Linked DNA regions of Tsuneonella mangrovi. The protein of the gene in region 1 binds, or shares a complex with, the protein of each later gene. Links are inferred from orthologs where the notes say so. Each region holds a gene or a part of one and is shown in the gene's direction. Other genes may lie near its edges.

The links. The genes of interacting proteins can lie anywhere in the genome.
Region 2: the proteins of ccmE (region 1) and CJO11_RS04180 are in contact, whole or in part, in a solved structure (PDB 8CE8), measured with the Escherichia coli proteins. The link is inferred for Tsuneonella mangrovi from one-to-one orthologs.

The regions. Positions count from the first base shown.
Region 1 is NZ_CP022889.1:1,168,861-1,171,772, reverse strand. What follows is about bases 40-2,727. They hold ccmE (cytochrome c maturation protein CcmE), read left to right. Parts: upstream 40-1,001; coding sequence 1,002-1,454; downstream 1,455-2,727. Other genes in these bases: CJO11_RS05795 (heme lyase CcmF/NrfE family subunit), read left to right, coding at 1,468-2,727; CJO11_RS13175 (heme exporter protein CcmD), read left to right, coding at 838-978; ccmC (heme ABC transporter permease CcmC), read left to right, coding at 92-838. Also shown: CJO11_RS05810 (Leu/Phe/Val dehydrogenase), read left to right, coding at 1-4; more of CJO11_RS05795, read left to right, coding at 2,728-2,912. UniProt on the Escherichia coli protein: Heme chaperone required for the biogenesis of c-type cytochromes. Transiently binds heme delivered by CcmC and transfers the heme to apo-cytochromes in a process facilitated by CcmF and CcmH.
Region 2 is NZ_CP022889.1:841,481-844,623, forward strand. What follows is about bases 197-3,143. They hold CJO11_RS04180 (heme exporter protein CcmB), read left to right. Parts: upstream 197-1,315; coding sequence 1,316-1,972; downstream 1,973-3,143. Other genes in these bases: CJO11_RS04165 (SDR family oxidoreductase), read left to right, coding at 197-354; CJO11_RS04170 (4a-hydroxytetrahydrobiopterin dehydratase), read right to left, coding at 361-651; ccmA (heme ABC exporter ATP-binding protein CcmA), read left to right, coding at 705-1,319; CJO11_RS04185 (MAPEG family protein), read left to right, coding at 2,055-2,528; map (type I methionyl aminopeptidase), read right to left, coding at 2,539-3,143. Outside these bases: more of CJO11_RS04165, read left to right, coding at 1-196. UniProt on the Escherichia coli protein: Required for the export of heme to the periplasm for the biogenesis of c-type cytochromes.

The DNA.
Region 1 (2,912 bases):
CTAGGCTTTGGCCAGGAGGGACAAACGTCCCCCTTGTGGCGCGCCGCCGGTCCTGCCAAAGCGAACCCGTCCGAGGAATATACCGCTTTCGATGCACGGCTTTGCCAATCCCACGCGTTTCCTGTCGATCGCCCGGCCGCTGACTCCGGTGCTGCTGGTGTTCGGGTTGCTGATCGCGGGCGGGGCGCTCGTCTTCGGCCTGTTCTACGCTCCTGCCGAGCAGCTGCAGGGCCAGACCGTGCGGATCCTGTTTATCCACGTCCCGACTGCATGGCTGGGCATGGGTGGATGGACGGTGATCGCGGCGGCGAGCATTTCGGAGATCGTCTGGCGGCACCCGCTCGCGGCAATCGCAGGCCGCGCGGCGGCGGTGCCAGGCGCGGTGTTTACCGCCGTGTGCCTGATCACCGGATCGCTCTGGGGCCGCCCGGCGTGGGGCACCTGGTGGGTGTGGGACGGGCGCTTGACGTCGATGCTGGTGCTGCTGTTCCTCTATTTCGGGTATATCGCATTGGCCGAGGCGACCGCGCGCGAAGGCGTTTCGAGCCGGATCCCGGCAATTTTCGGCATCGTCGGCATCGTCAACATCCCGGTGATCCACTACTCGGTAATCTGGTGGTATTCGATCCACCAGCCGCCGAGCCTCAGCATGGGCAGTTCCGCCATGGCGCCGGTGTTCATGTGGCCGCTGCTGGTCTCGACGCTGGGATTTTCGCTGATTTTCGGAGCGATCGTGCTGATGCGGATGCGTACGTTGCTGGCCGATGCCCAGGCCGAGGCGCGGCTGCGGCGCAAGGCTCTCGACAGCGAACGCGCACCGGCGCAAGGGGAGGCTTGATGCGCGCGGGACTCGACCCCTGGCCTTTCGTGATCGCTGCCTACGCGGTGGCGGTTGGGGCGACATTGCTGCTTGTTTGGCTCAGCTGGCGTGCGATGCGCCGGGCCGAACGGCGGCGCGAGGAGATACGGCGCAAGTGAGCGACGACACCACATCCCATTCGATGCACCAACCCAAGCACCAGCGCCTGGCGCTGGTCGTGATTGCGGTTGTCGTGCTGATCGCAGCATCGCTGATCGCCACCTGGGCGCTGCGCGGCGAGGCGAGCCTGTTCTACGTGCCGAGCCAGCTGGTCTCCGATCCGCCGGCCCCGGGCCGCGCGGTCCGGCTGGGCGGGATGGTCGAGCAAGGGTCGGTCGTCACCAGGCCCGACGGCGTGACGATCGATTTCGTGGTGGGCGATGGCAAGGCCCGTGTACCGGTGGAATACAGCGGCATCGTGCCCGACCTGTTCAAGGAAGGTTCGGGCGTCGTGGCGGACGGGCGGATGCAGGCCAACGGCGTGTTCAAGGCCGATACTTTGCTCGCCAAGCACGACGAGAACTACGTCCCGCGCGAATTGCAGGACATGACCGCGGCGCAAAAGCAGGCCGTGGTCGAAGACACTACCAAATGAGGTCTTGCGCCCTGTGATTGCCGAACTCGGCCTTGCGGCTTTGTGGCTGGCGGCGGCGCTGGCGGGGCTGCAGCTGGCAGCCGGCGCGCTGTCGCTGCGTACCGAGGCCGGCGACGATAGCGACCTCGGCAGCGTGGTTCGCCCGGCGGCGGTGGTCCAGGGCATATTGTGCGTGTTCGCGTTCACGATGCTGCTATGGCTGTTTGCCCGCACCGACCTGTCGGTGAAGCTGGTCGCGGAAAATTCACACTCGATGAAGCCGATGCTGTTCAAGGTCGCTGCCGCATGGGGCAACCACGAAGGATCGATGCTGCTGTGGGTCACGGTGATGTCGATCGCCGGGGCACTGATCGCGCTGATCGAGCGGCGCTTGCCCGAGCGCACGATGCGCGCGACGCTCGCTGCGCAGGCATTCGTCGGGCTCGGCTTCTACGCCTTCCTGCTGTTCAGCTCGAACCCGTTCGAGCGGCTCAACCCGCCCGCGCTTGAAGGCCTCGGGCTCAACCCGCTGCTGCAGGACATCGGCCTCGCGTTCCATCCGCCGACGCTTTATTTCGGTTACGTCGGGCTGTCGGTGGCGTTCAGCTTTGCGGTCGGGGCATTGCTGACCCGCGAAGTGACCCCGGCCTTTGCCCGCGCGATGCGCCCGTGGGTGCTGGGGGCGTGGATATTCCTGACCGTGGGCATCACCGCCGGCTCCTACTGGGCCTATTACGAACTCGGCTGGGGCGGCTGGTGGTTCTGGGACCCGGTCGAGAACGCCTCGCTGATGCCGTGGCTCGCGGCGACCGCGCTGCTCCATTCGGCGAGCGTGCTCGCGGCACGCGATGCCCTGCGTGCCTGGACCATCATGCTCGGCGTGATCGCCTTCTCGATGAGCATGATCGGCACGTTCTTGGTGCGTTCGGGCATCCTCACCAGTGTCCATGCGTTCGCGGTCGATCCCGAACGCGGCACTTTCATCCTCGCGCTGCTGGCGATCTACATCGGCGGCGCGCTGCTGGTGTTCGCCTTGCGCGCGGGCAGCGTCAGCGAAGGCCAGCGGTTTGCGCTGGTCAGCCGCGAAGGTGCGCTGGTGGTCAACAACGTGATGCTCTCGGCGATCCTCGGCGTTGTCCTGCTTGGCACGCTCTACCCATTGCTGACCGAAGCGATGGGCGTGCGGGTTTCGGTCGGCCCGCCCTACTTCGATCCGGTTTCGGCGATCTTCGCGTTGCCGATGCTTGTGGTGATGGCGGTCGGGCCGCTGCTGCGTTGGCGAAGCGACCGGCTGGGCCGGGTCCGCTGGCAGCTGGCGGTGATCGGCACGGTCGCGCTGGCGGCGGCAGTCGCGGTTCTGCTGCTGGCCGGGGCAGGGCTGCTGCCGTCGCTCGGGCTGGTGTTCGGCGCAGCGCTGCTGGTGGCGAGCGTCCTGCCGCTCAAGGGGCGCAGCCTGCGGCTGCTGCCGCTGGCGACCTG
Region 2 (3,143 bases), 330 kb from region 1 along the record:
GTCTATTCGGCAACCAAGGCCGGCGTGCGCAGCCTGACCGAATCGCTCGACGCCGAATGGGCCGAATTCGGTATCAACGTGCGCAGCCTGTGCCCCGGGTTCATCGACACCCCGTTGATCGACAAGACTCCGAACCAGTCGACCAACGAAGCGATCCGCGATCGAGTGAAGGCCGCCGGACTCGAGATTACCCCGCCGCTCGCCGTCGCCCAGGCTGAATGGGACGCGGTGCATGGGGAAAGGCTGCACACGCTGGTCAACTCGACCGCCCGGCAACTGGCGTTCGGCACCCGCTGGATGCCCGGCCGAGTACGCAAGCGTGCGCGCGGAATGGCCCGCCCGCTGGGGGTCTAGGCTCCGTCAGACCATCGCGTCGATCGCAGTTGCCATATCGGCATCGCGCTGGCTCAGCCCGCCCGCGTCGTGCGTAGTCAAATTAATCTCGACCCGGTTGTAGACGTTGAACCATTCCGGGTGATGGTCGGCTTTCTCGGCTAGCAGCGCAACCCGCGCCATGAAACCCCACGCCGCATTGAAGTCGGCGAACACGAACGTCCGCTCGATCGCCTTGCCCTCGCGCGCCAACGACCAATAGGGGTGCGCCGCCAACAGGCTGGTGCGTTCGCTCTCGGTCAGTTCGGCGATTGCCATAGTGCGCTCATTTCTACTTATCTTGTCGGTCTTGCACCTTTCGCCTAACCCGCATGTCGATGCAAGCGACGGGACTTACCGCATGGGAGTTGTTTTGCCGCAGGGGCGACCGGCTCCTGTTCGGCTCGCTCGACCTGTGGCTGGACAAAGGTGCCGCCTTGCATCTGGTCGGCCCCAATGGTGTTGGCAAGAGCAGTCTGCTGCAAATCCTCGCAGGCCTGCGCAAACCATCTTTCGCGCCCGAGCTGAGCAAGGTTTGCGACGGCTACGGCATTGTGAACTGGCAGGGCACCGTCGGCCTGCTGAACGAGCGTCATGCGCTCGATCCGGAATTGCCTCTCGGACAGGCGCTCTCGTTCTGGTCAAAGCTGGATGGCTGCACGACCGACATTGCTACAACGGGTTTGGCGGGTCTCGAGGATGTTCCGGTACGATATCTGTCTACCGGTCAAAAAAAACGAGCAGCACTAGCGCGCCTGCTGGGGCAAGGCGCGGACCATTGGCTGCTCGACGAACCGCTCAACGGGCTGGATAGCGCGGGTGTCGAATTGGTCGAGCACATCATCGCCGAGCGAAGGAAGTCAGGTGGTGTGGTTGTGGTCGCTTCGCACCAGCCGATCACTCTGCCAGACTGTCAGACAATCGATCTCAGGGACCATCCCTGGTGATTGTCCTCGCTCGTTTGCTGCGCCGCGACCTGGCACTGTTGCTCGGCAACGGGCGCGGCGGGCCGTTGCTGCCAGTGCTGTTCTTCGTGGCGGTGGCGATACTGTTCCCGTTCGCGGTCGGCCCCGATGCGCCTCTGCTCGCGCGGACCGGCGGCGGCGTGCTGTGGATCGCGGCATTGCTTGCCAGCATCCTGCCGATCGACCGGTTGGTGGCCCTCGACGTCGAGTCCGGGGTGTTCGACCAGCTCGCGCTGCGCGGCGTATCGGAAGAGCTTGCAATGGTGTCGCGCCTGCTGGCGCACTGGCTCAGCTTCGGGCCGCTGTTGCTGCTTGCCACGCTGATCGCGGCGGCGCTGCTGGGATTGGACAGCACGACGCTGGTCACGCTGCTGCTGGGCCTTCTCGCCGGTACCCCGGGGCTGGCTGCTGTCGGTCTAGTGATCGCTGCGCTGACCACTGCGGTGCGCGGCGGAGCAGCACTTGGCGGGTTGCTGCTGGTGCCGCTCGGCGTTCCGATCCTGATTTTCGGTGCCGGTGCCCTCGCGAGGCCCGATGGCACGGCGCTCGCGCTATGCGCCGCAATCAGCCTTGCGCTGTGCGCGATCGCCCCGTTTGCGGCAGCAGCCGCAATCCGCGCGGGCCGGGAAAGCTAACTATTCCAAAGCACTAGATGCTGCGATTGCAGCACGCCCGAATGAGGCGCATGGTGCCCGAAAAATAAGGGGGTGCCACACCATGAACCAACTCAGTTTCGACAATCCGGTATTCGCGACATACGCCGTATCGGCCTCGCTGATGATCCTGCTTGCGGTTGCAACCGCATGGATCACGGTGGTCCAGATGATGCGCGTCAAGGGCGGTTTCCGTGCGCCAGAGGACATGAAGAAGACGCCGCTCAACCCGACACCCGCCGCCGACCAGACCGCGCCCAAAGAACCGGTCGAGCGCTTTCGCCGGATCATGCAGAACCACCTCGAGAACATCCCGTTCTTCATCGTTATCGGACTGTTGTTCGTGCTGACCGGTCCCTCACCCGCGCTCGCGCACTGGCTGTTCTACGGCTACGTGGTGTCGCGCGTCCTGCACTTCCTCGCCTATTCGACCGCGCAAATCCATGAAGTCCGCGCGACGTTCTGGACTATCGGGTCGGTGATCATCATCGCGATGTGCGTGATGGTGATGCAGGCGGGATGGGCTGCTGCGGGGTAGCCGCCGGACCTCAGTTGTAAGGCGGCTTGTCCAGTCCCTTGGGGCTGAGCGTGAAGATCTCGCAGCCGTCTTCGGTGATGCCGATCGAATGCTCGAACTGCGCCGATAGGCTCTTGTCGCGGGTCACCGCGGTCCACCCGTCGCTCAGCAACTTCACCCACGGCTTGCCGAGGTTGATCATCGGCTCGATGGTCATGAACATGCCGGGACGCAGCTCCGGCCCTGTCCCAGCCTTCGCAGCGTGAACCACTTCGGGCGCATCGTGGAACAACCGCCCGAGGCCGTGTCCGCAGAACTCGCGAACCACGCCGTAGCGGTGCTTTTCAGCATGTGCCTGGATCGCCGCGCCGATATCGCCCAGCCGCGCGCCGGGCTTCACCTGCTCGATCCCGATCATCAGGCATTCGTGAGTAACATCGACCAACCGCCTGGCCTTAAGCGGCACGTCGCCAACGAGGTACATCCGGCTGGTATCGCCGTGCCACCCGTCGAGGAGCGGAGTGACGTCGATGTTGACGATGTCCCCGTCCTTGAGCTGCTTGTCGCTGGGGATGCCGTGGCACACCACATGATTGATCGAGATGCAGCACGAATGGGTAAACCCGCGATAGCCGA